DNA from 4 places in the Bacillus lumedeiriae genome. Region 2 is predicted to be linked to each of the others. Evidence: riboswitches for the same ligand, from Rfam matches in the RefSeq annotation. Region 2 holds a riboswitch; each other region holds the start of a gene.
What was found. A riboswitch is a leader RNA that binds a small molecule or an ion and turns the genes downstream of it on or off. The one in region 2 is predicted to bind S-adenosylmethionine.
Positions count from the first base shown of each region.

Region 1: it holds a riboswitch for S-adenosylmethionine, as region 2 does, so the genes downstream of both, QYG89_RS10575 (methyltransferase domain-containing protein) here and QYG89_RS09815 (2-hydroxy-3-keto-5-methylthiopentenyl-1-phosphate phosphatase) in region 2, are expected to answer to the same signal.
Region 3: it holds a riboswitch for S-adenosylmethionine, as region 2 does, so the genes downstream of both, metK (methionine adenosyltransferase) here and QYG89_RS09815 (2-hydroxy-3-keto-5-methylthiopentenyl-1-phosphate phosphatase) in region 2, are expected to answer to the same signal.
Region 4: it holds a riboswitch for S-adenosylmethionine, as region 2 does, so the genes downstream of both, QYG89_RS10775 (bifunctional homocysteine S-methyltransferase/methylenetetrahydrofolate reductase) here and QYG89_RS09815 (2-hydroxy-3-keto-5-methylthiopentenyl-1-phosphate phosphatase) in region 2, are expected to answer to the same signal.

Region 1 is NZ_JAUIYO010000007.1:29,019-36,612, forward strand. It holds gene QYG89_RS10565 (carbon-nitrogen family hydrolase) at 1-548, opposite strand, end outside; gene QYG89_RS10570 (pyridoxal phosphate-dependent aminotransferase) at 645-1,823, shown strand; SAM riboswitch class I at 1,884-1,988, shown strand; gene QYG89_RS10575 (methyltransferase domain-containing protein) at 2,062-2,607, shown strand; gene QYG89_RS10580 (aminoglycoside N(3)-acetyltransferase) at 2,585-3,397, opposite strand; gene QYG89_RS10585 (anthranilate synthase component I family protein) at 3,545-4,969, shown strand; gene pabA (aminodeoxychorismate/anthranilate synthase component II) at 4,966-5,547, shown strand; gene pabC (aminodeoxychorismate lyase) at 5,549-6,400, shown strand; gene QYG89_RS10600 (YsnF/AvaK domain-containing protein) at 6,452-7,402, opposite strand.
Region 2 is NZ_JAUIYO010000006.1:42,140-49,635, reverse strand. It holds gene QYG89_RS09830 (2-hydroxyacid dehydrogenase) at 1-486, shown strand, start outside; gene QYG89_RS09825 (FGGY-family carbohydrate kinase) at 502-1,959, shown strand; gene QYG89_RS09820 (MFS transporter) at 1,992-3,236, shown strand; SAM riboswitch class I at 3,559-3,662, shown strand; gene QYG89_RS09815 (2-hydroxy-3-keto-5-methylthiopentenyl-1-phosphate phosphatase) at 3,711-4,385, shown strand; gene QYG89_RS09810 (cupin domain-containing protein) at 4,414-4,926, shown strand; gene mtnK (S-methyl-5-thioribose kinase) at 5,189-6,373, shown strand; gene QYG89_RS09800 (2,3-diketo-5-methylthiopentyl-1-phosphate enolase) at 6,516-7,496, shown strand, end outside.
Region 3 is NZ_JAUIYO010000001.1:656,362-663,955, reverse strand. It holds gene ytkD (RNA deprotection pyrophosphohydrolase) at 9-488, shown strand; gene QYG89_RS03365 (alpha/beta hydrolase family protein) at 505-1,278, shown strand; gene QYG89_RS03360 (DUF2584 domain-containing protein) at 1,308-1,550, shown strand; gene pckA (phosphoenolpyruvate carboxykinase (ATP)) at 1,654-3,240, opposite strand; SAM riboswitch class I at 3,477-3,639, shown strand; gene metK (methionine adenosyltransferase) at 3,791-4,990, shown strand; gene QYG89_RS03345 (gamma carbonic anhydrase) at 5,059-5,586, opposite strand; gene QYG89_RS03340 (alpha/beta hydrolase) at 5,720-6,529, shown strand; gene QYG89_RS03335 (tetraprenyl-beta-curcumene synthase family protein) at 6,539-7,594, shown strand, end outside.
Region 4 is NZ_JAUIYO010000007.1:65,292-72,885, reverse strand. It holds gene QYG89_RS10790 (acyl-CoA thioesterase) at 1-311, shown strand, start outside; gene mreBH (rod-share determining protein MreBH) at 563-1,570, shown strand; gene QYG89_RS10780 (EamA family transporter) at 1,741-2,646, opposite strand; SAM riboswitch class I at 2,794-2,905, shown strand; gene QYG89_RS10775 (bifunctional homocysteine S-methyltransferase/methylenetetrahydrofolate reductase) at 2,998-4,863, shown strand; gene metH (methionine synthase) at 4,841-7,594, shown strand, end outside.

The sequences.
Region 1 (7,594 bases), on a different contig from region 2:
AGTGTCCGCCAGTGATCTACGCGGGCAAGCGGCCATTCGGCAGGAATGAATAACACGCTGGCTCCTGACAGTACATGTTTTCGCAGCCATTCAGGAAATCGGATATCGTAGCAGATGAACGCCGCCATCGTTTCATTTTCTAATGTAAATAATCCATCATCTTTTCCCGCTTGAAAAAACTTCTCTTCCTCCATCAGCCGGAATAAATGCAGCTTGCTGTATTTCTTAAGCAATTCCCCTTTGTTGTTAATGACGAGCAGTGTATTTTCGACACCGTCTTTCGTTTGATTGGCTACCGATCCGCCAATGAGATGCATGTGATGTTTCTTTGCCTGTTCAGACAAGAAAGTAATCGTTTGATTCGCTTCTTTATCTGCAATTTCATCAAGACGTGTTAAATCATAGCCTGTTGTCCATAATTCTGGAAGCACGGCTAGCTGACATCCTGCATCAGCTGCCTTTTGCAGCCACTTTTTCATGCGATTGTAGTTTTCTTCCGGGTTTCCGAATGCAAGGTCCATCTGGATTGCAGCCACTTTCAATTTCATGTTCTCTCCACTTCCCTTTCTGAAGATTCTTTCTTTACATTCTCTACCTTTCGTTATACCATTATTAACTGTAATTTGAAAGCGGGGGCTGTATATATGAGAAACTTTGAAACAGCGAATCGGCTTCAGGTTTTGCCGGAGCAATTCTTCGCTAAATTAGTCCAGAAAGTAAACAATGCTGTGAACGAAGGCCGTGATGTGATTAATTTAGGACAGGGAAGCCCTGATCAGCCGGCATTCGGCCATATAAAAGAAGCACTGAAAATAGCCGTCGATGATCCGGCTAATGATAAATATTCTCCTTTCAGAGGGTTTGCTCATGTGAAAAACGCATGTGCTGAATTTTATCAGAGAGAATATGGCGTCAAACTTGATCCTGAAACAGAAATTGCGCTGATCATTGGGGGAAAAGCGGGGCTTGTTGAACTTCCGCAATGTCTATTAAATCCAGGAGACATCGCGCTCGTACCCGATCCGGGATATCCGGATTACTGGTCGGGCATTGCCCTTGCAGAAGCAGGGATGCACATGATGCCTTTGAAAGAGGAAAATGGCTTCCTTCCTCAATATGAAGAAATTCCTGAAGAGGTGCTGAAGCGAGCGAAGCTGTTATTTATTAATTATCCGAATAATCCGACAGGCGCAGTAGCTGATGAAGCGTTTTTTGAAAAAACGATCGAGTTTGCCAATCAACATAATATTTGTGTCGTACACGACTTTGCGTATGGTGCCATTGGCTTTGATGGGAAAAAACCAATCAGCTATCTTCAATCTAATGGAGCGAAAGACACCGGCATTGAAATTTATACGATGTCGAAAACGTACAATATGGCAGGCTGGAGAGTGGGGTTTGCGGTGGGCAATCCAAGTGTGATTGCTGCATTGAATTTAATCCAGGATCATCTGCACTGCAGTTTGTACGGCGGCATACAAGAAGCGGCAGCGGCTGCTTTACTTGGACCGCAGGATGAAGTACGCAGGCAAGAAGAGATGTATGAAAAACGACGTAATCTATTAATTAACGGTTTAAATGAAATTGGCTGGAAAGTGAAAGCCCCGCAAGGATCTTTTTTCTCGTGGTTAAAAGTGCCAGATGGTTATACTTCAGAAGAGTTTAGCGATCTGCTGCTTGAGAAGGCCAATGTAGCAGTCGCTCCAGGGATTGGTTTTGGCGAGTATGGGGAAGGCTATGTCCGTGTCGGTTTAGTTGCGTCTGAAGAGAAAATCAAAGAAGCGATTAGCCGGATTGCACAGCTTGATATATTTAAAAAGTAGATTGACAGTAGAGTATAAACGTGCAACAATGCAAATGAAAACAATTCAATAACAACGAACATCTTATCAAGAGCAGGTGGAGGGACAAGCCCTATGAAGCCCGGCAACCGACTCGTTTATACGAGCACGGTGCTAATTCTTGCAGCAATAGCTGACAGATAAGAAAGAGTGCTAACTATTCAACCTCTTCTTATCGAAGAGGTTTTTTGTATATTTAACTGAAAGGCAGGAATGGAACATGATCGTGACTGACCATAAATTAATGACAAAAGAGGACGCAGCGGAATGGACAATTGCAGCTGACAGCTTCTTACATACCGTTCGAATGAGGGAAGGAGAGCACATTTTGTGGCTAGGAGAAGATGCTTCACCTTTGTTATCAAAAATAGCCATTGAAAAAGCGCGCGTTATTACAGCTTCTCCTTCTGCATCCCCTTTCGCAGAGGCTCAGTTTGACGGCGTGGCCGGCCAATTGGGTATTCATTTTTGGGATGAAGGAGAAGACTGGCTGAGAAAAAGCTTTGATTTGTTGAAAGCGGGAGGCCGGCTCGTTATTGATTTAGCTGAAGAAGGAGCATTACGGCATATAGAAGACATTGCTTACATAAAAAGCCTGCCATATTATTGGGATTTGCTAAGGGAAATCGGCTTTGAAACGATATTTGTTCAGCAAGTTACAGCTCGTTCTACTGTGGAAGCAATAGGACAAGGGTGGACAGAGTTGATAGAAACGCCTGAACTTCCCATTGTTGTCAACCGCTTTATCGCTTTAAAAGGTTGCTGAGATAACGGGCAGTGAAATCGACTAAGGGCCGGATTTTAATCAGCTTACACGGAGCTTGGGCGATTGTACCAATATTAATTTCTTCTTCTTTTTCAAAGGCATGGCCGATTTCATTAAATTGTTCAGAATTTCCTTCAAGTTCGTGATAAGTTTTCCATACCCGTTCGCCGTTTTCCATTAAGGCCGATCCTTGTTGGAAGGATTTTCGGCCATCGTTTGCGCGAAATTCGCCTAGATGCATGGCTGTGCATGTGCTGTAATCGGTGCCGATAAACAAAATGGAAGCATCCAGCTCATATAGCCTGGCGAGAGGAGACTGTTCACCGAAAGCAAAATCAAGTGAATGGTGATCAATGATGAACGCGGCATACTTTCCCCAGGCTGTAAAAGAATTAGAAGGGTGAAGGCTGCGCTTCACATTAGGGAAAGTCCGGAATGCCTCTGCAATCCGTCCCATGCCGAGTGTAGGTGTAAACTCCGGCAAATAAGCAGGCATCATATAACGAATGCTTGGCCGCCACTCTTCCGGAACAGGAGGGTTTTTCCAATATTTTGGATCGGTATTATGAGTCGTCTGAGCCGGCATGACAATGGTTCCGTCTTCGGTCACCGTTTTCATTAACGCTTCGACAACCGTTACTTCGCCTCCTTCTATCCATCCTAAAGAGCGCAGGGAGGAGTGAACCATCACAATATTACCAGGAGCTGCTCCAAGAGAATAAAGATCGTTTTTTAATGTGCCGATCGTGATCAATGCTTTTGTTTGTGAAACAAATGGTTTATTCTTCATTGTCTTCTCCCATCATTTTCTTTCATTATAAAGGAAGAAGATGGTTTGGCATAAAAACCTTCTAAAAAAGCGGTTTTGATGCTTTTTTCTTTCTTCTTTGTCTAGTATGCTTAGAAAGACTATGGCGAAATAAAAGGGGGATAACTAGTGAGTGATCGACGTGTGTTTTATCGGACGATTCCCTATAACAAAGAACAATTTTTTCATCAATATAAATGGCTGACGGCTGCTGAGTCCCATCATGTATTTCTGGAGAGCGGACGGGGCGGGCGTTATAGTATAGCGGGGCTGTCGCCGTTTGCAATTATTTCTTCCAATGATGAAGGGATTCACGTGCAGACAGCTAGTGGACGCGAAGACAAAAAAGGCATTCCGCTGTCAGAACTTGAAGGCTGGATGAAGACGTTTGAGGTACCAAAGCAAGACGGTCTTCCTGATTTTCAGGGCGGGGCAATCGGCTATATTAGCTATGATTACGCCCGGTATATTGAGAGGCTGCCGAACGCTGCGGCAGATGATCTTGGAATGCCGCTGCTGTACTTCCTTGTGTTTAAGGAATGGGCGGTATTTGATCATCAAACAGACAAACTGTGGCTTCTTGCTGTAAGTGAAGATGAAGCAGCTGGTGAACGGGTGCTGAATGAAGCGGAAAGCAAGTGGACAGTTTCATGCGGCGAAGAGGAACGTGTACCTGTAGAGAGAGCAGCGGATGAATGGAGCGTGCCTTTCTCAGAGAAAGAATTCCAAGAGGCTGTTGAAAAAACGAAGAAGTATATCGCTGCAGGAGATGTCTTTCAAGTGAACTTATCCGTTAGACAGTCTAAGCCGCTTCATATTCCGGCCATCGCCGTCTATGAAGAATTAAGGAGGTTCAATCCGTCTCCTTATATGGCGTATATGCATACACCGGATTTTCAAATTGTATCGGGATCACCTGAACTGCTTATTAAAAAGGCTGGAAATGAATTAAGTACCCGGCCGATTGCCGGCACCCGCTCACGTGGAAAAGATGATGCTGATGATTTGCGGTTAGCGTTGGAGCTGATCGAAAATGAAAAAGAACGGGCGGAACATGTCATGCTCGTTGACTTAGAGCGCAATGACCTCGGCCGTGTCAGTGAGTATGGTTCTGTAGAAGTCGATGAATTTATGGTCATTGAAAAGTATTCACATGTTCAGCACATCGTGTCTAACGTACGAGGTAAGCTGGCTAAAGGAAAAACGAATGCAGATGTCGTCCATGCTGTCTTTCCAGGCGGAACCATTACCGGTGCTCCAAAAGTTAGAACGATGGAAATTATTGAGGAGCTGGAGCCGGTTAGACGCGGGATTTATACTGGATCAATCGGCTGGATCGGCTTTAACGGTGACATGGAGCTGAACATCGTGATTCGAACGATGCTCGTTGAAAATGGCATGTGCCACGTTCAGGCGGGAGCGGGAGTCGTCATTGATTCTGATCCATTGAATGAATACAAAGAATCGCTGAAGAAAGCAAAAGCGGTTTGGAAAGCGAAAGAGCTGGCTGAGGACAGGCTGGCCCCTGTCAGACCAGGAGGAGAACGTTCATGATTTTAATGATTGATAACTATGATTCTTTCACCTACAATCTTGTTCAATATTTAGGAGAGCTTGGCGAAGAGCTGATCGTGAAGAGAAATGATGAGATTTCTATCGAGGAAATTGAGCGGATGAATCCAGACTTTCTCATGATTTCACCGGGACCTTGTACACCGAATGAAGCGGGGATCAGTCTGGAGGCTATTCGTACATTTGCAGGAAAAATACCGATCTTCGGTGTTTGCCTCGGTCAGCAGTCGATTGCCCAAGTATTTGGAGGGGAAGTCGTACGGGCAGACCGGCTTATGCATGGAAAAACATCGGATATGCTTCATGATGGACGGACGATTTTTGAAGGTCTTCCAAATCCATTCCCAGCTACGCGTTACCATTCGTTAATCGTTAAAAGGGACACCCTCCCTGATTGTTTCGAAGTTTCTGCTTGGACGAAAGAAGGGGAAATCATGGCGATCCGCCATAGGGAGCTGCCAATTGAAGGGGTGCAGTTTCACCCAGAATCCATTATGACGTACGGCGGGAAAGAAATGCTGCAAAGCTTTATCCGCTGCTACCGGAAAGTACGGGTATAACATGTTTATTTATTTAAACGGAGAGATTGTTCCGAAAGAGCAGGCAAGGATTTCTCCTTTCGATCATGGCTTTTTATACGGTGTTGGTGTGTTTGAAACATTTCGAATCTATAATGGCCATCCTTTTTTGCTAGATGACCATTTAGACCGTTTGAATAGCAGTCTGCAGGAATTGATGATTAGCACGGAGTTTAATCGTGCCGAAACAACGGTGATGCTGCAACGTTTATCGGAAGCAAACAGTTGGGAGCATTCTTACATTCGTTTCAATGTTTCAGCGGGGAACGGTGAAATTGGCTTGCAAACAGAAGCATACGAGCAGCCGACAGTCATTATCTTTCAAAAGCCGCTGCAGCCTCCTGGTGAATTGTTAGAAAAGCAAGGCACATGGCTGACTACTAGGCGCAATTCTCCTGAAATGCATGAACGGTTGAAGTCTCATCATTATTTAAACAATATTGCTGGCAAGAGAGAAGCAGGCAAAGATGGATCGATAGAGGGTATTTTTCTAACGGAAACCGGAATGATAGCAGAAGGAGTCGTATCTAATATGTTTTGGGTGAAGGAAGATCGGCTCTATACACCAGCTATTGAAACAGGCATTTTAAATGGGATCACGCGGCAATATGTGATGAGCATCGCCCAGGAGATAGGGATGGAAGTCAACGAAGGCTTATTTTCGCCTTATGAAGCAGCAACAGCTGACGAAGTGTTTTTTACGAATTCTATTCAGGAAATCACAGCGGTCAGTGAAATAGATGGTCAGCTTTTCCAAGGGAAGCGGGGAAAGTGGACGAATGTACTTTTCTCCCGTTATGCGGCAGACAGAGAACGTTTGTGGAGCCGACAATAAATACGAAAAGGACGCGGCAATAGCTGCGTCCTTTTCATATTCAGTCTGATATTAATGGCGATTGTATCGATCGAGATTGTCTGTTAAATTGTGATCATGGCGCTTGTTAAGCGGCAGATCGGTACGACCGCGGTTTTCTACATGGATATTTCCTTCTTTTTCTACATGCACTTCTTCCCGCTTCACTGTGTCACTTACGGTTTCTGTATCTTTTACTTTGCGTTTCCCAATGACTAGTTCCTCTGAAATGACAGGTTTTTTCGTTACTTCCACACGTTCTTCAGTGATTGGAATGCGGATCGTATTATTGTCCTCCATGATCGGAGACGTGTCCTGGGCAGCTGCTACTTCATCTATGGCCCGGCGTTCAATATAGACTTCATCCCGCTCCACGTTGACATCAACGGTTCGTTCTTCCTCTACCACATCTTTTTCTAAGGATACCTCTCCTTTTTGCACACGTTCTTTGTCCACTTCAAGGCGTTCCTCGCGAAGTAGAAGGCGCTGTTCGTCTATAAGACCGGCATCTGCCTCAAGGTCTGGTACTCTGTCAGCCCCTACACCTTTCGCGTAGCCATCTGTTGTACTTAGATCTCGGTTTACGAATGCATTTGCTCCAAGATGAGGATTCGCTTCATTCGTTAATGTCCGATCCCGATAATATTGATCATAATCTTTGTCTACATATAGAAGGATTTTGCCGGATTCAATGTCATTATAATAACGATTTGCTTCCACATCGTTTAATCCCATGTTACGCAATCCGCCTCGCACTTCATCCTCTCCAGAGAGAAAAGCCATGAATTTATCCATCCAAGAACCGCCAGCTGCCGATTCCGTCTCTACTCCTGTCCGGCCTCTTACCATTGAAATGTAATCTTCATCTTTCGCAGCCGCGTAAATATCCGATTCTGCGTAACCTTCTGCTTTCAATTCTTCAATTTTTTGAATAACCTCTGCTTGACTATTAAAAACTCCAATGAACTTCTTCGTGTTCTCCATTTTTATAGCCTCCTAGTAAAGAAATGTCTAAATTTCCTATGATGCATAGATACCCGCTGTCATATTGTTAAAACGTTTGATTTAAAAAAGCTGTGATGGAAGAGATGAATAATTGATTGATGCAGTCCCGTCTGTATGGCTGATCCCTTTTCTATCTGTCGAATTGTTAGGAAACAATGTCACTTTATACAT
Region 2 (7,496 bases):
GGGTTTCAATGCACGATACAATACTATGATCCTTATGCGGAGAGTCAAAATCCTAATTATACTCGTGTATCTTTAGAAGATGTTTTTTCGACAAGTGATGTAGTTTCTATTCACTTACCCCGAACAGAGGAAACCATTGGAATGATTAATGAACATTATTTAGGACTTATGAAAGAAGATGCCGTTTTAGTAAATACGTCAAGAGCTGTAGTCGTTGAAAGAAAAGCCCTTGTTTATGTTTTAAAAGAACGGAAGATTAGGGGAGCCATTTTGGATGTATTTTATCATGAGCCTCCTGATCAAAGTGACTATGAAATTATCCAATTACCAAATGTGTTAGCCACTCCTCATCTTGCGGGTGCAAGTTATGAGGTTGAGGATCATCACGTATCCATTATGAATCAAGCGGTAACGAAGTGGCATACACAACATACCTTTCAAATTCCAACCTTATATAATAGGAAAGGCTTGGATGAAATGTCATAAGAAAGGAGTGGAAAAGTGACGATCAAACAAGGTTATTTAGTATTTGATATTGGTACTGGAAATGCGAGGGTAGCAATCGTTGCGACTACAGGTGAAGTTGTCCATGTTGAGCGAGAAGATATTCATTATGAAACAGAGCCTCTTTATCCTGATAGTCGCTACTTTTCACCTGATTTACTTTGGAAACAGCTAGTTGGATTAGCAAAAAAAGCGATAGCGAGTGTCCCGCATGTGACAATTAAGGCGATAACATCAACGAGTCAAAGGCAGGGAATTGTCCTTCAAGATCAGGATGGATATTCATTTATTGGTTTACCGAATATTGATAATCGAGGCCGCGAGTGGGAAAAAGAGCTGTTAGATCCCGATTATATCTATAAAACAACGGGACGATTGCCATCTGCATTGTTTTCAGCTTTAAAGCTAATAGCTCTCAAAAAGAGGCAGCCGCTGTTATGGGATCAGATCACATCGTTTACTAGTATTAGTGATTGGGTGACGTATAAATTAAGTGGTGTACTCATTTATGAGCCATCACAGGCGACAGAAACGTTACTATATGATGTTCGAAAAAAAGAATGGTCTGAGGCGATGTGTGCTCGAATTGGGCTTTCTCCGAGCTTATTACCCGAACTAAGATGGTCTGGCTCCATTCTTGGTGAAATTCTACCGACTGTGGCAAAGGAGCTGGAAGTAAAAGAAGACGTTTTGATTGTTGTAGGTGGAGGGGATACACAGCTAGCAATCGAAAGTACGTTTGCTCAAAATCACGATATCGTTATCGTATCCGGCACAACTACCCCTATTTGCAAAATTACAGATGAATACAGTGTGGATAATGAAAGAAGGGCATGGACCAATTCCCATACGGATAAAAAACGATGGCTGCTAGAGACTAATCCGGGTATTACTGGACTTAATTATCAGAAGTTAAAAAATATTTTCTATCCAAATGAGGGTTATCAGCAAATGGAACAGGAAATGAGCAAACTTGAGATGACCGACTGTATATCGGTATTGGGGATGTATTTGACAGATGAAAAAAATGCCTCTAAAAAAGGCGGATTCATTTTTAATGCACCGTTAGAACAAGACTTAAGCCGCGCTCATTTTACAGCTGCAGCTCTATGGGAAATTGCTTGCACAATTAGGTGGTATTTTGATCAATTATGTGAAGTAACTCCTTATAATTTACCATATGTGTGGGCTTGTGGCGGCGGTTTTCAAAGTGAAACGTTAGCTCAATTTGCAGCCAATCTACTTCAAAAAGAAGTGCACATTCGTCAAGGATTTAATCAGGCATCGGTTGTAGGGGCTGCTGTTATATGCAACCAGGCATTAGGGGTTAATGATGCATTATCAGGTGATATCAAGGTAATTACGCCTGACCGTGGACATGATGACTGGATGTACGAAGAGTGGAAACAAGCACAACATTTTTTTTCAAAGATAAATGCAGCATATAACAACTAGAATAAATAATAAGGAAAGATGAGGAAACAAACATGTTAGATAAAATTGGAATACCTAAAAAATTAGGCTGGGGCTTTTTAGGTGTGATGCTGTTTATGATGGGAGATGGGCTTGAAGCCGGGTGGCTGAGTCCGTTCCTTATCGAAAATGGCTTGTCTATCCAGCATGCAGCGGCCATTTTTAGTGTATACGGTATTTCTATAGCGATTGCTTCTTGGTTTTCAGGGGTTTGTTTAGAAGCGTTTGGCGCAAAGCGTTCGATGCTCATGGGATTATTATTTTATATTGTGGGTACAGCAGGATTTATCACGTTTGGATTTGAAAGCATGAATTATCCAGTTATGTTAGCGACGTACTTTATTAAAGGGTTCGGTTATCCTCTTTTTGTTTATTCCTTTTTAACGTGGGTGATTTATCGTACACCTCAACATAAATTAAGTACAGCTGTTGGATGGTTTTGGTTTGCGTTTTGTGCAGGAATGATGGTACTTGGCGCTTGGTATTCAAGTTATGCACTTAAACATTTTGGATACATCAATACATTATGGACTTCTATTTTCTGGGTATGTGTCGGTGCGTTCTTTGCTTTAGTGATGAATAAAGACAAGTTTGAACAGAAAAAAGGTTCAAGCACAAAAGAAAAATTAAATGAACTATTAAAAGGAATCACGATTATGAAGACGAACCCAAGGGTAGCTGCCGGTGGAGTTGTCAGAGTAATTAATAGTTTAGGTGCTTACGGATTTCCGGTGTTCCTGCCGCTTCATATGGCGGAACATGGAATTGAAACAACAGTTTGGCTGCAATTATGGGGTACAGCTTTCATGGGGAATATTCTATTTAATTTGATTTTCGGAATTGTTGGAGATAAATTTGGCTGGAAAAACACGATCATGTGGTTTGGCGGCGTTGGCTGTGCTGTTTTCACTGTCCTTTTATATTACACACCGGTACTTACAAACGGAAACCTTCTCGCGACAAGCATTGTCGGATTTATTTGGGGAAGTATGCTGGCCGGTTACGTTCCAATTGGAGCACTAGTACCATCTGTTGCTGGGGAAGATAAGGGAGCGGCTATGTCCGTGCTAAACCTTGGCGCTGGTTTATCGACATTCGTTGCACCAGCTTTAGCTTTAGCCTTTATCGGTCTCATTGGAGCAGAAGGAGTGATCTGGATCTTCGCGGCACTTCATCTGATTAGCTCAATCATTGTTAAATTCATCCGAGTACCGGAAGAAGAAAACATGCGCAAAAAAACAGCAACACTCGTTTCATAAAGAAAAGCGGAAGGCGCCCGCTTATCGGCGACAAGCATAAGACGAGCCGGCTGGAAGGTTGCTCTTGAACCTTCTGGCCAGAATGGCATATGACCTCGAGCCCCAAGGAGGCGGAGCTGGACAAGAAAAGCGAAAGCGCCTGAACTGCTCCGACAGGCAAATGTTCTTTCACCAAAGAAGCCGCCCTTTGGCTTCATTGGTGGAAGGTTATTTGACCCGAGGAACAAGGCGCTGCAGCTGGACAAGAAAAGGATATTGACAGTGATGAGAGAACATGTCATAATCCTAGTGGTATGATATGAATATAAACTTAACAAATAAACTCTTATCAGGAGCAGGCGGAGGGATAAGCCCTAAGAAGCCCGGCAACCGACTCGTTGTGAGCACGGTGCTAATTCTTACAGCAACGATGTTGGAAGATAAGAAGTTGTTTTTTTAAACCTCTTCTTAATAGAAGAGGTTTTTTTAAATGCTATGGAAAGAAGTGACGACATCTTGAAAAAGCCAATCATCTTTTGTGACTTCGATGGTACGGTGACGAAGAAAGATAACATTATTAGTATTATGAAGCAGTTTGCCCCTCCTGAATGGGAGAAGTTGAAGGATGATGTGTTATCTCAATCCATCAGTATTCAAGAGGGCGTCGGAAAAATGTTTCAGCTTCTTCCTTCTTCTTTGAAGCAGGAAATAGTTGACTTTGTTTTGGAAACGGCCGAAATAAGAGACGGGTTTAATGACTTCGTTCGGTATACGAAAGAACAAAACATTCCTCTTTACATTGTAAGTGGAGGAATTGACTTTTTCGTAAAACCGATGTTACAGCCATTTGAGTCGATTACTGGACTATATTGCAATGAAGGGGATTTCAGTGGAGAGAATATTCACATTCATTGGCCTCATGCGTGTGATGAGAAATGTCCGAACCAAAATTGTGGGTGCTGTAAACCTTCTATTATCCGTGCGCTGTCAAGCGGGGACACGCATTCCATCGTGATCGGTGATTCAGTAACTGATTTACAAGCTGCGAAAATTGCCGATACAGTGATAGCAAGAGATTACTTATCAGAAAAATGCGAGACACTGTCAATTCCTTATCAACCTTTTGATACGTTTTATGATTGTATTGAAATTTTAGAAAAGTTAAAATAAGATGTTGAATAATTAGGGGGAATATAAGATGACAACGATCAAAATTCAAGGAACAAATGAAGTTATTGACAATCAAGAAGAAGTGATTTCATTTTTACAGCAGAACGATGTCATTTATGAACATTGGGATATTCATAAATTACCTTCTCATTTACAAGAGAAATACGTATTGAGTGACGAAGAAAAGCAAGGCGTGTTAGATGCATTTGAAGAAGAGATTAAGGATATTTCAGCTAGACGTGGATACAAAGCATGGGATGTTATTTCACTTGCTGATCATACACCTAACCTTGAAGAATTATTGAAAAACTTTGAGCGTGAGCATCATCATACAGATGATGAAGTACGTTTTATTGCGAGCGGCCATGCAATTTTCATTATCCAAGGAAAAGATGAGCGGTTTTTTGAAGTTCATTTAAACCCAGGTGATTTGATCTCTGTTCCGGAAAATGTCCGCCACTACTTTACATTAGCTGAGGACCGGAAAGTTGTTGCTGTTCGTATTTTTGTGACAGAAGAAGGATGGGTGCCTGTTTACTAATGCACCGTGATATTTATCCCGCGTTAACTGACAGTAAGACCACCGGCTCAAGGCTTCAAGGTGTTTCTAAAGAAGCATAGGCGGGCGATCAACTGCCAGTAAACGCCCAATCCATTCGCGGGCCAACAGGATGTTGGTTACTCAGGCGTTGCCACAGGACGTGGCGTCCTTAGCCTGAGTTCTTTATTCCATCAGTGGGGAATGAAGAGAATCACCCGCTGATGGAAGTTTCATTTTATCAACAGGAAAGAGGCGGGAAAGAATGAGCCAAGTAACGAATCAACAGGAAGTCAAAGAGGGATATGCATTTTTAAGTCACGAAGAGCTTGTGCAATATGTCAAAAAGCTAGGCCTCTTTCATGAGCAAGAACAAGCTTCAGTGGAGGAAGTAAGTGACGGGAAAATTAATCATGTGTATCGATTGTCAGGCGAACAGAAGAGCTTAATTCTTAAGCAGGCTGTACCGTACTGCAGGGTAGTAGGGGATAGTATGCCGATGCCCCTTGATCGGGTAACGTTCGAAGCAAAAGTACTACAAGAATATGATAGAATTCTTCCAGGATCTGTTCCCAAAGTGTATTATTTGGACGAGGCGATGGCGATTCTTATCACGGAAGATATGGCTCCGATGGAGACGGGACGCGTCGCTTTAATTAATGGAACAGAATCAACTGTGTTTGCTGCGGATGTAGGAGAATTTAGTGCGAAAACAGTTTTCTATACGTCTGATTTTTATATGGATCCGATCGTAAAAAAAGAGTTAAATGCCTCTTTGACGAATCCGCTTATGCGGCAGATGACGGAAGAACTTCATTTCGATTGGCCATTCAATTTCCATGAAACGAGCCATTTTGAAGAGGGCATGAGAAATGATGTATTATTCCTCAGCCAAGATCAACGTTTGCGGCTGGAAGTGGCTAAACTCAAACATAAGTATATGACGAAGGCTGATGCATTACTTCACAGTGACTTACACAGCGGAGCGATCTTTATGGCAGAAGATAGAACGGTGATTTTTGATACAGAGTTTGCCTGCTTCGGACCTTTCGGATTTGACATCGGTCAGTTCATCGCGAACCTATTTTTAAATGGGATCGGCCATCCCGAGTTTCTATCTAAACGTTACGAACAAGCACGGGAAGCGTGGTATACATTCGCAGATACATTCTCCCATCTGTGGAAAACAGAATCGAAGGAGCATTATACACAACTTGATGGATATCTCACGCACGTATTAGATGAAATTTTCGCGGATGCCTTAGGCTATGCAGGCTGCGAACTAGTCCGCCGCGCGATCAGTATTGCCCAAATTCCGGATTTAAATATCGAGGAAGACGAGCAAAAACGGATGGCAAGCAGAAAAAAAGTGATGGAGCTGGGCAAATATTTGATTATGGAACGGAACAATATTCGTTCTTTAGAAGAATTGAAGAATTGGTTCGTTTAAAAGCCGGCTATGTTAATGACTATTGTTGATTTTGCCCCTTTGTTGATTGGAGCATAAAGTGACCGTCCACAGCGGAAATCAACTGGCATGTTTATATAAGAGAAAATGATAAAACAACAGGAAAGACAAAGGAGGATGTTTCATGGGAGTAACAGCTACTTATTTATTTCCGACGCACCCTGAGCAAAGACAAAAAGCTGAACAGTATGCGCTAGGGCTTACAGTCGGTTCTTGGACAGACATTCCGCATCTTGAACAAGAACAATTAAAGAAAAATAAAGGTGAAGTCGTATCAGTGGAAAAAGGAGAAGTAAAGGACACGGTAAAAATTTATTATCCATCTGCTAACTTCTCGGCAGATCTTCCGGCTATTTTGACGACTGTATATGGAAAGCTTTCTTTTTTTGAGGGCTATGAACTGGTTGATTTAACGTTCGATGACGAGCTGCTTGCAAAATTCCCAGGACCACGTTTCGGGGTAAAAGGCATTCGTGAGCAATTGAATATTCGCAATCGTCCGTTATTAATGGCTATTTTTAAAGGAGTGATGGGAAGAGATCTCTCTTTCTTCTCTGCTCAATTAGAAGAGCTTTTAGCAGGCGGCATCGATCTGATTAAAGATGATGAGATTTTATTTGAGAACGACTTAACTCCGTTTAATAAACGGATTACGACAGCGAAAGAGATCATTGATCGCCATTATGAAAACACAGGACAGCGTGCTTTATATGCGGTCAATTTGTCAGGAAGAACGAATGAGCTTCATGAGAAAGCGGAGCGGGCACGAGAATTAGGGGCTAATGCTTTATTGTTTAATGTTCATGCATACGGGCTGGACGCTCTTCAAACGTTGCGTGAAAACGACAATATTGGCTTGCCAATTGTGGCGCATTCTGCGTTATCAGGTGTTCTTTCTGGACAGCCGGGCGGCGGCTACTCTTATTCCTTAATGGTAGGGAAATTAACGCGTCTAACAGGCGGTGATTTCTCACTGTTCCCGAGTCCATATGGAAATGTAGCCATTTCATCATCTGATGCATTGGCGATTAATCATGCACTTGTAGAAGACAGTCCATTTGAACAAGCATTTGGTGTTCCTTCTGCAGGGATCCATCCAGGAATG
Region 3 (7,594 bases), on a different contig from region 2:
GAGAGGACATGAGCGAATTTACGGATGAGAATGGCTGCCGGGTAACGCTTGTCTTTCAGAAAGAAGCTTTTTCATTACCTGCCCGGCATGTCATTGTCTTTTGCCGCTTTAAACAAAAGTGGCTGCTGACGCTTCACACGGTACGAGGACTTGAGTGTCCCGGCGGGAAGGTGGAAGCGGGAGAAACCATTGAAGAAGCGGCCAGGCGTGAAGTATTTGAAGAGACCGGGGCGATTGTGAAAAGCCTGCAATTCGTTGGCGAATATTTTGTTAGGCGCCCGGAAAATCCTTTCGTAAAGGCGATTTTTTTTGCAGAAATAGAGAAGATAGTAGAAAAAGAAAATTATATGGAAACAGAAGGTCCGGTATTATTTGATCAAGATTTGTTGACAGAAAGAATGAATAGCAGCTTTAGCTTTTTGATGAAAGATGAAGTGGTAGAAAGAACGTTAGACTTTTTGATGAATAAGCAATGGCTGCAACAATAATAGATGTGGTGATAAGATGGGAAGAATCATTGATTGTTTCCGCTTTCCATCCCCTAATCCGCATGTTTTACTATCCATGGTTACTTACTGGTCGGGGGGATTGAAAGTCAAAGGAATGCTTGCGGAACCAGCGGCAGAAGGACAATATGACGGCTTTCTTTATTTACGGGGCGGCATTAAAAATGTAGGTATGGTACGCCCCGCGCGAATTGCCCAATTTGCTTCTGAGGGCTTTATCGTATTTGCTCCTTTTTACCGGGGCAACCGCGGAGGAGAAGGAAATGAGGATTTTGCCGGAGAAGATAGAGAAGATGCTTTTGCTGGATTTGAATTGTTGGAAGCTCATCCGCGAGTGACGAATCGTGTGCATATTTTCGGATTTTCAAGAGGTGGCGTGATGGCACTATTTACGGCTTTGGAAAAAGAACATGCGGCTTCTGTTGTTACATGGGGCGGCGTATCCGATATGATCTTAACATATGAGGAAAGAAAAGACTTGCGTCGGATGATGAAGCGGGTAATCGGCGGGAGTCCGAATAAACGAGAAGAGTTGTACAACTGGCGCACACCGCTGTATAAACTTGAGCAGTTAAAAGCACCTGTACTAATTATTCATGGATTGAAAGATGAGAATGTTTCACCCCAACATGCATTTCGTCTGGAGGAACGGTTACAGCAGGTGGATCATCCAGCCCAGACTTGGTACTTTCATCGGTATGGCCACTACTTTCCGCCAGCTGTTAACCGAAAAATCGTAACGGATTTATGCCGCTGGATGAAACAGCAGTAATAAAAGAGAAAACAGGGGAGGGATATGGGATGGGGATGCCAATGGAATTGAACACAATGATTGTGACGAAAGGCAAGGAGCAAAGACTAGAGGAGAACGTATTCTCTTTAAAAAAAGAGGGCTATCGATTATACCCTATAGATATACCGGTTCCTGTGCATAAAACAAGAGATGGGGATATAATCGGTACCGCCGTCATTGAAAAAGTCGAATGGACACAAGACGAAACACAAATTACATACAGGCTTATTTTTTTAAACTCTATTAATTAAAAAAGACGACTCGGGAACATAAGCAAAGCGGTAGAAATGGTAAACAATAAGTATAAGAGATAAACAAAGAGTGCACCGCTGGGGTGCACTCTTTGTTTATATGTTAGATTTGCGGTCCGCCAAGTTCTATAATTTCTTTTGATACGTTCGCAAACTTTTTGAAGTTTTCACGGAACTTACCAGCAAGTTCTGCTGCTTTTGTCATAAATGCATCTTCATCAGCCCAAGCCTTACGCGGAATTAATACATCATCCGGTACACCTGGTACATGAAGTGGAATTTGTAAGCCGAATGTTTTCGTTGTGTATGTTTCAACGTTGTTTAATTCACCTTCAAGAGCTGCTTGAACCATTGCACGTGTATAAGCAAGCTTCATGCGGGAGCCTACGCCGTATTCGCCGCCAGTCCAGCCAGTGTTGACAAGGAATACTTGAACGTTATGTTCGTCAATTTTCTTACCAAGCATTTCTGCATAGCGTGTCGCTTCAAGCGGAAGGAAAGGTGAACCAAAGCAAGTAGAGAATGTTGCTTGCGGAGAAGTAACACCGCGTTCTGTACCTGCAAGTTTAGATGTATATCCGCTCAAGAAATGGTACATTGCTTGTTCTTTTGTCAATTTGCTGATTGGAGGCAGAACGCCGTACGCATCAGCAGTTAAGAAGATAATTGTGTTCGGATGGCCGGCTACGCTTGGATCAACGATATTATCAATTGCTTGCAGCGGATAAGCGGCACGTGTATTTTCTGTCAAGCTGTTGTCATCGTAGTCAGGAATGCGTGTTTCTTCGTCAAGAACAACATTTTCAAGAACAGAACCGAAACGGATGGCATCGAAAATTTGAGGTTCTTTTTCACGGGAAAGTCCGATTGTTTTTGCGTAGCATCCGCCCTCAATATTGAAGACACCGTTAGAAGACCAGCCATGCTCATCATCACCGATTAAGCGGCGGTTTGGATCTGCGCTTAATGTTGTTTTACCTGTTCCCGAAAGACCGAAGAATAGAGCAACATCACCTTCGTAACCAACGTTTGCTGAGCAGTGCATAGATAAAATATCATTTTCAGGAAGAAGGTAGTTCATAACAGAGAAAATTGATTTCTTCATTTCCCCTGCATATTCCGTTCCACCGATCAAGACGATGCGGCGCTCAAAAGACACGATAATAAATGCCTCTGATTTTGTACCATCTACAGCAGGATCTGCTTTAAAGCTTGGAGCGGATACGATCGTGAAGCCAGCTTGATGATTCTCTAGTTCTTCCTTCGTAGGACGAATGAAAAGTTGATGAACAAACAAGTTGTGCCATGCATATTCGTTGATGACCTGAATTGGCAGACGGTGTGCTTGATCTGCTCCTGCAAAACCTTTGAAAACGAATAGTTCTTCTTTTTCACTTAAATAGTTGATTACTTTCTTGTATAATTGATCAAACACTTCAACAGAAATTGGCTCATTGACTGAACCCCAGTCGATTTTATCTTTGGTGGACGGTTCTTCAACGATAAATTTATCTTTAGGAGAACGCCCTGTATATTTGCCTGTTTCAGCACACACTGCACCAGAAGCTGTTAATACGCCTTCTTTGCGGTTAAGTACTTTTTCCACAAGTAATGGCACAGACGGCTGCATTGTTACGTTAGAACCCTTTAAAAGCTCCAAAATTTCGCTTGAAACGCTCACAGTCTTCATAAATTAATAACCATCCTTTATTTAAATTTAAATTAGTTATTTTTTTATCGTTTACTCAAAAGTAGTATAGCACATTCCAATTAATAGTCTATACTATTGATTTATTTTTTTGTAATTTTTTATTTATAACATACCCATTTCTCTATAAGAAGAAAAGCGGAAAAAGGAGGAGCTTTTTACGTGAAATTGGTTGACATCGCTGGCTGGATTTCGTATGATTTAACCTTGAACGGATACTCTTATCCTGAGCTGGCGGAGGGACAGGCCCGATGAAGCCCGGCAACCTGCTTGAATGTACGTGGCAGCCGCATAAACTGCCGTTGCTTATACATGTATAAGCTTCTTTTTCAAGACAAAGGTGCTAACCTGCTGCAAGGGCAAAACCTTGAACGATAAGAGTGAAAGGCCTATGTTGAAATGACCAACCTTTCCTCTCTTTATTTTCAGGAGGGGTTTTTTATTTTTTAAAAGGATAAACTTAGGGACATGAGTACCGTATAATGAACGATCAGCTGAACGAAAAGCTGATCATTTTTAAGGAGGAAGTTTCATGACAAAAAAACGCCGTCTTTTTACTTCAGAGTCAGTAACTGAAGGACATCCGGACAAAATTTGTGATCAGATTTCTGATGCTATTCTAGACGAGATCTTATCAAAAGATCCGAATGCACGTGTAGCAGCGGAAACATCTGTGACAACTGGCCTTGTGCTTGTAGCTGGGGAAATTACAACAACTTCTTATGTAGACATTAACAAAATCGTTCGGGAAACAGTAAGAGAAATTGGCTATACGCGCGCGAAATACGGATTTGATGCCGAAACGTGCGGTGTATTGACGTCTATTGATGAGCAGTCTGCTGATATTGCGGCAGGAGTCGATGTTGCGCTTGAGGCACGTGAAGGCCAGATGAGCGATGAAGAAATCGAAGCGATCGGTGCGGGAGACCAAGGATTAATGTTTGGATTTGCCTGCAATGAAACGAAGGAATTGATGCCTCTTCCAATTTCACTTGCTCATAAATTATCCCGCAGGTTGACAAAAGTGAGAAAAGATGATGTGCTTTCTTATTTGCGTCCAGACGGAAAAACACAAGTGACGGTTGAATATGATGAGAATGACAAGCCAGTCAGAGTAGACACGATTGTTATTTCTACTCAGCATCATCCGGAAGTAACACTTGAGCAAATTCAGCACGACTTACGCGAACATGTCATTAATCCAGTTGTTCCTGCTGAATTAATTGATGAAGAAACAAAATTCTTTATCAACCCGACAGGCCGTTTTGTTATCGGCGGTCCACAAGGAGATGCGGGCTTAACAGGCCGGAAAATCATTGTAGATACATACGGTGGTTATGCGCGTCATGGCGGAGGAGCTTTCTCCGGTAAGGATCCGACAAAAGTAGACCGTTCCGCTGCGTATGCTGCCCGCTATGTAGCAAAAAATATTGTCGCTGCCGGTCTTGCGGACAAATGTGAAGTTCAGCTAGCCTACGCAATTGGTGTAGCACAGCCTGTATCCATTTCAATTGATACATTTGGTACTGGCATAGTATCTGAAGATGTGCTCGTTCAGCTTGTCCGCAGCAACTTCGATTTACGTCCGGCTGGTATTATCAAGATGCTTGATCTGCGCCGTCCAATTTATAAACAAACAGCGGCTTATGGACATTTTGGCCGTACAGATGTTGATCTTCCTTGGGAAAGAGCAGATAAGGCGGAAACGTTAAGAGAGCAAGCAACAAACTAAACAAAGGTTCAACGTTCGTTTGGGCCGCCATCAGGCTGCTTGTAAACAATCTGAAGCCTTCAAACTCGTTAGGAGTTTGAAGGCTTTTTTTGAATGCTTTTATAATAATGTCCCTTTTCTACATACTCTCTAACGATTCTTTCCATGTCTTGTCGATCTGCATCATTCACAGGACGAATGACTTTTGCGGGCCGTCCAAAGGCGACTGAGTGAGGAGGGATGATTTTCCCTTGTGGAACGAGGCTTCCTGCACCGATAAAAGCACCTTCACCAATTTCAGCATTGTCTAAGATGATGGAGCCCATGCCAATGAGTGCGTTTTTTCTAATTTTGCAGCTATGCAGAATGACTTGATGGCCGATCGTTACTTCATCTTCAATGATCAGCGGATTGTTAGGACTTTGGTGCAGGACTGAATTATCTTGTATACTTACTTTTTTGCCGATAATGGTCGGGGCAACGTCTCCGCGGATAGAGGTGTTAAACCAAATGTTTGATTCCTCCCCGATTTTGACATCACCAGTAATGGTTACATAATCAGCTATATAAGCAGAATTAGCAATTTCAGGTGTTTTATTATTATAAGGATAGATCACTTCATGTTCCCCTTTCTGTCAGTTGTACAAGAAATATATAGAAGGTTTGCTTATTATTTTAACTAAAAGGGTTTGGTTTGTATAATAGAAGATAACAAATACAGTACTTATCAGTGCCAGAGGAGGAAACGTGATGTGGAAATGGGAAACAGAAAGTCAGCCAAGGGGCGTCATCGTTATGATTCATGGAGCAATGGAGCATCACGGCCGGTATGGCTGGCTGATTGAAATGTGGCGCAGAAATGGGTTTCATGTAGTAATGGGGGATTTGCCCGGTCAAGGAATGACGTCGCGGGCGACGAGAGGACACATTTCTTCTTTTAATGAATATATCGATGAAGTGAAAGAGTGGGTGCAGGCAGCTTATCAATTTGACTTGCCTTTATTTATATTTGGCCACAGTATGGGAGGACTCATAGCAATCCGGCTGCTTCAGGAAATGGAAGTGGAAACAGCAGGGGTCATTTTGTCGTCACCGTGTCTTAGAATGATTCATACACCACCCAAAATACTGGAAATGATGTCGTATGGCCTAAATTCACTTGCCCCTTCGTTGAGAATATCAACGGGGATGACAGTGGAAATGGCAACAAGGAATGAAGAGGTAAGACAAGCAGATAAAGAGGATACACTCTATATAAATAAAGTATCAGTCCGCTGGTACCGCGAGCTGCTGCAAGCGATCAAGGCGGCAGGATTAACAGTAGAGGACATGCCGGACGTGCCGCTTCTCGTCATGCAGGCAGGTGATGACTTAATTGTGGATAGAAAAGCCGTTAGAAAATGGTTTCACCGGCTTGATTTATCTGAAATGCATTATAAAGAGTGGCCAGGATTGTATCATGAAATATTTAATGAACCGGAGCGGGAGGAAGTATTTCATTATGCAAAGGGATTTGTGATGAACAGGCTGCGTTTATTAGGATATGTAGTTGAGGAATGAGGTGAAGAAATGTCTATCCCTATGGGGCCGCTTCATTTAATGCACAGTATTTATAAGAAAGTATTCCCTCTCGTTCACGAACAGCTGCAGTATTGGAAAGAGCAGGCGGCGAAGATTCCGAATGAGGAACTGCGCCGGCAGGCTTTAGCAAGTATCGAGCATAAAACCTTTCATTGTGAGGGAGGGTCCGTGTTGGCGCTGTTATCAGAGAAAAGGCTTCTAGAAGCGGTTCGTTTTATTGTGGCTTACCAGACGATCAGTGATTATCTGGACAATCTTTGTGATCGCAGCACATCACTTGATCCGGCAGATTTCTCTGCGCTTCATGAATCAATGGAAGATGCATTGTCACCGGGACCTCCGCTTCGTGGTTATTATCGCTTCCGGGACGATAAGGACGATGGCGGTTACTTAGCTAAGCTTGTAGAAACGTGCCGATCTGTGCTTGTCGGAATGGAAGGATACAAAGTCATTGTTCCTCACCTTAACGAGTTATGCCGCTATTATTGTGATTTGCAAATACATAAGCATGTGAAGAAGGAAGAGAGGGAGGAACGCCTCATCTCCTGGTTTGAAGAGTACCGCCACGAGCTGCCCAATATGGAGTGGTATGAATTCTCTGCCTGTGCCGGCTCTACGCTCGCCATTTTTTGTTTAGTGTCATATAGCTTGAATGCTCCGTTAAGTACCGAGCAGGCGCGGCAAATAAGAAACAGTTATTTTCCTTATATTCAAGGGCTTCACATTTTGCTTGATTACTTTATTGATCAGCAGGAAGATCAGGAAGGCGGGGATTTGAACTTTTGTTTTTATTATCCAACCGAACAAAGGTTGTTTGAGCGGCTGGAGCATTTTATCGAACAGGCAGATAAGCATATAAAAGGACTGCCCCATGCTCAGTTTCATAAGTTGATTAACCGTGGGCTCCTTGGCCTTTACTTATCGGATAATAAAGTGTTTGAGCAGAGGCGCATCCGGCAAATATCCAAGAAGGTCATTCATAAAGGCGGGGCAGCCAGCCGCTTTTTTTACTGGAACGGCCGAACATACAGACGGGTACAGCGG
Region 4 (7,594 bases), on a different contig from region 2:
CCATTCGTGTAGGGGATGCAGTTACGCTTGAAGCCATGGTATCTTATACAGGCACAACAAGCATGGAAGTATTCGTAAAAGTATCATCTGAAAATTTAATGACGGGAGAAAAGGAAGTAGCAGCCATTTCTTTCTTAACATTTGTCGCTCTTGACCAATCGGGGCGGTCAGTTGTGATCCCTGAAGTGATTCCTGAAACAGAGGAAGAAAAATGGCTGAATCAAACAGCCATCAGCCGGGCCGAACACCGGAAAGAACGGAAAAAATACAGCAAAGAACTAGCGGCATTCTTTTCTTCTGCAGGTAAATAGACTGATAAAATGTAATAAACATGTAAAAACCGCTGAATTCCAGCGGTTTTTTAGTTTACAAAAATTAAGATTTATTAACATCCTCTTCCCTTCTCCCTCCACGAAATCGCTTCATTCATTATTCTTGTTGGAGAAAACCGCTGTAATAATAGAGTTCAAATTGTAATATTCCATTTTCCTTATTTTGTCCCCTATACGGTTCACTTCGTTCCTTTTTATACTATATAGAGATGTCATTTGGAGGAATGAATATGTTTGGACAAATGGAAATTGGAATCGATTTAGGAACGGCTAATTTACTTGTTTACAGTAAAGATAAAGGAATTATCGTCAATGAACCATCAGTCGTAGCCATTGATACGGAAACAAAAAAAGTGGTCGCTATTGGTACAGAAGCTAAAGAAATGATTGGAAAAACTCCTGGACGCATTGCGGCTACACGCCCGATGAAAGACGGTGTGATTGCCGACTTTGATATTACATCTGAAATGCTTAAAGGATTAATGAAAAAGGCCAGCAAAGTGTTAGGTTTCAAAATCCGCAAACCAAACGTTGTTGTTTGCACTCCTTCTGGAGCGACAACCGTCGAAAAGAAAGCGATTGAAGATGCAGTAAAAAGCAGCGGCGCAAAAACCGTTCATTTAATTGAAGAGCCTGTCGCTGCTGCGATCGGTGCTGATTTGCCTGTAGAAGAACCAATCGCTAATTTGATCGTTGACATCGGCGGCGGCACGACAGAAGTGGCGATCATCTCTTATGGCGGTGTTGTTTCTTGCAACTCAGTCCGAGTCGGCGGTGATAAGTTGGATGAAGATATCATTCAATACGTACGCAAACAATATAACCTTCTCATCGGTGAACGGACCGCGGAAAAAATTAAAATGGAAATCGGCTATGCTTTAATTGATCACGAAGAGCGCACGATGGATGTACGCGGGCGTGATCTCGTTACAGGTTTGCCTAAAACAATTGAAATAAGCTCTTATGAAATTCAAAAAGCAATAAAAGAATCATTGCTTACTATTCTAGAAACGATTCGCGTCACTTTGGAAAATTCTCCGCCTGAACTAAGCGGTGACATCGTTGATCGCGGCGTAGTCATCAGCGGCGGCGGCGCTCTGTTAAACGGCATACAGGAATGGCTGAGCGAGGTCATTATCGTACCCGTTCACCTTGCTCCTAATCCATTGGAATCTGTTGCGATTGGTACTGGACGCTCGCTGCACGTCATGAAAATTTTGCAAAAAGTAACCAACTAACCGTCTTTTGTATTTTATTTCTGCCAAAAAGGTTGACTCAAAATGAAAGAGTCTGCTCCCACACTAACAACAGACTGTATATTCGAAGGAGTAACTTCTATAATATATAGTCTATTGAAAGCAGGAACAGACCCTTCTGAGTCAACCTCTTTCATTTCCTTGGAAAATCATTAACAACTGCTAGAAAACTTCTTTGAATCCACATTTTTCCTCGAACGCCATTGCGGAACACCAATACCGATTAAGATTAGTACAATCCCGGCTGCCTGCCCGAGTGTCAATTGTTCTCCAACAATGAGCATCGCTCCAATCATTGCCGCTGGTAATTCCGCAGCACCAAGAATGGCCGCTATCCCTGAATCGACATGCGGTGTACCTAATGCAAAGAAAACAACAGGCACAAATACGCCAAACAATCCGATCGGCCAGCCATATTTCCACAAACCGTCCGTGATCGTGCCATCGACGATAAAAGCAGGCGATATAAATAGAAAAGTAGTGAGCAATCCGCTAATAGCGATGATGAAGCTTCTTTGAATCGTTGGCACCCCTTTTCCTGCTTTGCCGCTAAAGAAGAGGTACAATGCAAACATCAAGGCAGCAAGAAAACCATACACAAGACCTTTTGTATTGTTTAACAATCCTAGCCCTTCAGGGGACACACCAGCAGCGAATGGTGTACCTACCCATAAAAGAATAATTGAAATGATCTTTAGATGAGAAGGAAAAGTTCTTAAATAAATAGATTCAATGAGAACTCCAATCCAGGTAAATTGGAAAAGCAAAACGATGGCTACTGAAGCAGACAGCTCCTGTATACTAATAGCATAAAATACTCCTGTTAAGCTTAATAAAATGCCGACACCAAACAGGGACAAAGTCTGTTTGCCATTTACCTTCACACGTTTTGTTAAGATAAATGGAATGAACAGCAGCAGCAGTCCGAAAAGGTATTGAGAACTAGCCGCATGAGCCGCCTCATAGCCGGCATTCGTCATCAGCTTAACAATAGAAGCTTGAAAGCCATAACTGCTTGCCCCTATTAAAATAAATAAAGAATACCGAAACTGATTCAATCTTAATCCTCCTTTATTTAAAGCCAGTATATCCTGCCCAACACTATTCGACAATCCTATTTAAATTATTCTAAATTTTCTATTGACTAATTCCTGCTAAAGGGATATGATATGTTCAATTATCAGATTAAGTGAATAGTAACGTATTTCTTATCAAGAGAAGCTGAGGGTACTGGCCCTGTGAAGCTTCAGCAACCAGCCGCTAGCGGGCCTAGGTGCTAAATCCAGCAAACTGCTGAATCAGTTTGAAAGATAAGAAGGATCAAACATTAACGATGTAAAGCCTTCTTGCTATGTTTAAGGGGGCTTTTTCTTATGATTAGAAATAAGTGGTTGGAAAGGACGGACACTATGAAGCTATTAGACAGGCTGCAAAATGAAGTATTGACAGCTGATGGTGCAATAGGCACTCTTCTCTATTCTTATGGCATTGATTTTTGCTATGAGGAACTCAATGTAGAAAAACCGGAAATTATTGAAAAGATTCATCGTGAATATATCAAGGCAGGCGCTGATATTATTCAAACAAATACGTACAGTGCCAACGCTATAAAGCTTGCAAGATACGGACTGGAAGACCGCGCACTGGAATTAAATAAAGCAGCGGTACGCATTGCCAAGAAAGCAGCGGCACCAGAACAGCGATTCGTTCTCGGCACCATTGGCGGCATTCGCGGTATTGGCAAAAGCAGCGCACCTCTTCCTGATATCGAAGAAGCGATTCGGCAGCAAGCAGAGGCCATTTTGTCAGAAGATCCAGACGGTCTCTTATTTGAAACATACTACGATTTTGAAGAATTAACGACTATTTTACAATTCATTCGCAAGATGACCGATTTGCCGGTGATTACTCAAGTATCTATGCATGAACCTGGTATTTTGCAAAATGGACTTTCATTAAATCATGCATTGAAACAGCTAGAAGCGCTTGGAGCAGACATTGTCGGCGTAAACTGCCGCCTCGGCCCTTATCATACCATTCAGGCATTTGAAGAAGTAACGCTCCCAGAAAAGGCTTTTTTATCCGCTTATCCAAACGCCAGCCTGCTTGATGTAGAAGATGGACGGATTGTCTATGAATCAGAAGCCGATTACTTTGGCCAAGCAGCTGTCCGCCTTCGGAATGCAGGTGTCCGTCTCATCGGCGGCTGCTGCGGTACGACACCAAAACACATTGAAGCAGCGAAAAAAGCACTTGCTGGTCTTGCACCTATTACGGAGAAGAAAGTCATCCCTAAAAAGCCAATTACGATTAAAGAATCCATTCCGCCTATTGTGCCTCCGCTAAGCGAACAAGTAAAAAAAGAACGGACGATTATTGTTGAACTGGATACACCGAAGCACTTGGATACGACCACTTACATCGAAGGAGCTAAGGCCTTGCATGAAGCAGGAATAGCCGCGATTACAATGGCTGATAATTCACTCGCTTCTCCACGTGTCAGTAACTTGGCGATGGGATCTATACTTAAAATGAAGCATCACATTCGTCCTCTCGTTCATATCACGTGTCGGGACCGCAATCTGATTGGATTACAATCCCACTTAATGGGACTGCATGCACTTGGGCTTCATGATATACTCGCTATTACGGGTGATCCAACAAAAGTCGGCGACTTTCCTGGCGCTACTTCTGTATATGATGTTTCAAGTATGGAACTCATCCAATTGATTAAACAGCTGAATGAAGGAATTTCTTTTTCCGGAAAGCCATTCAAGCAAAAAGCCAACTTCTCAGTGGCAGCCGCGTTTAATCCAAATGTTCGTGTACTTGACCGGGCTGTTAAACGCCTTGAGAAGAAAATTGAATGCGGGGCCGATTATTTTATTACGCAGCCGGTCTTTACGAAAGAAAAGATTATTGAAGTATATGAAGCAACGAAACACTTGCCGACTCCAATCTTTCTTGGCATTATGCCATTAACAAGTTCACGAAATGCTGAATTTCTTCATCATGAAGTGCCAGGCATTAAACTGTCAGACGAAACACTTGCTAGAATGAAAGCATACGAACATGATAAAGAGGCATCGGCACTTGAAGGAGTTAGAATTGCAAAAGAATTAATCGATACAGCCGCAGAGCTGTTTAACGGCATATACATTATTACACCATTTATGCGCTATGAAATGTCGATTGAATTGATCCATTACATCGAAGAGCTGGATAGAAAAAAGAATGAAAGAGGGATCACTCATGTCCAAACAATATCCAATTGAACAAGAGCTGGAAAAACGTATTCTTTTCTTAGATGGTGCAATGGGCACGATGCTTCAGCAAGCCGATTTAACAGAGGATGATTTCGGCGGCGAAGAATACGACGGCTGTAATGAATACTTGAATATTACCGCTCCTCACGTGATCGAAAAAATTCACCGTGACTACTTAGCAGCAGGCACCGATATTATTGAAACGAATTCATTTGGCGGTACTCCACTCGTACTAAATGAATATAACCTCGGTGATCAAGCTTACGAAATTAATAAACGGGCAGCAGAAATTGCACGCAAATGTGTAGATGAATTTTCCACTCCTGATCATCCACGCTATGTAGCCGGTGCGATCGGTCCAACAACAAAAACATTATCCGTCACAGGCGGAATTGATTTTGATACATTAAGCAAAGATTTCGAGCTGCAGGCGACAGCCCTTATCGACGGCGGCTGCGACTTAATTTTAATGGAAACTAGTCAAGATATGCTAAATGTGAAGGCTGGGACTCTTGGTATTGAACGTGCCTTCCAAGCAACCGGAAAAAAGCTCCCTGTTATGATTTCTGGTACGATTGAACCGATGGGTACAACACTTGCGGGACAAAACATTGAAGCATTCTATATATCTATTGAACATATTCGTCCGTTATCAGTCGGTTTAAACTGTGCGACAGGACCAGAATTTATGACGGATCATATCCGCTCGCTTTCTGATTTATCTAAAAGCTTTATCAGCTGCTACCCGAACGCTGGATTGCCTGATGAAGAAGGCTGTTACCATGAATCTCCAGAATCACTTGCCATGAAAATTAAAGGCTTTGCTGAAAAAGGCTGGCTGAACATCGTCGGCGGCTGCTGTGGTACAACACCGGACCATATCCGTGCGATGAGAGAAGCAATTGCTGATCTTCCTCCCCGCGAGCGTCCGGAACAGCCGCATGAACACGTTGTTTCAGGGATTGAGCCTCTTCAATATGACGACTCAATGCGCCCATTATTTATCGGTGAACGTACGAACGTGATCGGTTCTCGCAAATTTAAGAGGCTGATTGTCGAAGGCAAATATGAAGAAGCAGCGGAAGTCGCCCGCGCGCAGGTGAAAGGCGGCGCCCACGTTATTGACATTTGCCTTGCCAATCCAGACCGTGACGAGCTGGAAGACATGGAAGCTTTCATGAAAGAAGTCGTGAAAAAAGTGAAAGTACCGCTCGTCATCGATTCTACAGACGAAAAAGTCATTGAAAAAGCGCTGAAATACTCTCAAGGGAAAGCGATTATTAACTCTATTAATCTAGAAGACGGCGAAGAACGCTTTGATGCCGTGCTGCCGCTTGTAAAAAAATATGGAGCAGCCGTTGTTGTGGGCACAATTGATGAAATAGGTATGGCGGTTACTCGCGAGCGCAAGTTGGAAGTAGCCCAGCGTTCTTACGATCTGCTCGTGAATAAATGGGGACTCCCTCCTGAAGATATTATTTTTGACCCGCTTGTCTTCCCTGTCGGCACCGGTGATGAGCAATACATCGGCTCAGCAGAAGAAACGGTTGAAGGCATCCGGCTTATTAAACAAAAGATGCCGAAAGCGTTAACCGTTCTCGGCGTCAGCAACGTATCATTTGGCCTCCCTCCTGTTGGCCGTGAAGTGTTAAATGCGGTGTATTTATATCACTGTACGCAGGCAGGACTTGACTATGCGATCGTCAATACAGAAAAGCTAGAACGTTTCGCTTCGATTCCTAAAGAAGAAATTACAATGGCAGAGAAATTACTATTTGAAACGAACGATGAAACGCTTGCCATTTTCACGGACTTTTATCGTGATAAAAAGAAAGAGAAAAAAGAAGAAGATATTCCAAAAACAGTAGAAGGACGACTTAGCTATTACGTCGTTGAAGGCACGAAAGAAGGATTAATTCCTGATTTAGAGCAGGCACTGGCCATGTTTGATACACCGCTTGATATTATTAACGGTCCCCTAATGAAGGGCATGGCAGAAGTCGGCCGCCTCTTCAACGATAACCAATTGATCGTTGCGGAAGTACTGCAAAGTGCCGAAGTGATGAAAGCATCTGTTGCCTTTTTAGAACCTTATATGGAGAAAAAAGAAAATGACAACGGTAAGGGAAAAGTCGTTCTTGCTACAGTAAAAGGCGATGTTCACGACATCGGCAAAAACCTCGTTGATATCATTTTAAGTAACAACGGGTTTAAAGTGGTTGACTTAGGTATTAAAGTAACACCTGCTGAATTGATTGAAGCGATTAGAAAAGAAAATCCGGACATGGTAGGCCTTTCCGGTCTTCTCGTTAAATCTGCACAGCAAATGGTCATCACTGCTCAAGATATGAAAGCAGCAAACATTGATTTGCCAATTTTAGTTGGAGGAGCCGCTCTTTCCCGCCGCTTCACCGAAACGAAAATTTCACCAGAGTACACAGGCCCGGTGTTATATGCAAAAGACGCAATGGATGGCTTAAACCTTGCCAACCGTCTGCAAAATGAAGAAGAAAAAATTGAACTTTTAAGTGAATTAGCACAAAAGCAGGAAAAACGGAAAGAAGTAGAAGCATATCGCGGAACGATGACATCACCGGCAGTAGCTGTGCTTGAAAAGCCGAAGAAAACCGTCCGTCAAGATGCACCCGTGTTTGTACCGCGTGACTTACAAAAACGTATTCAGCGCAACTACCCTGTCGCTCACTTAAAACCTTATATCAATATCCAAACATTGATCGGT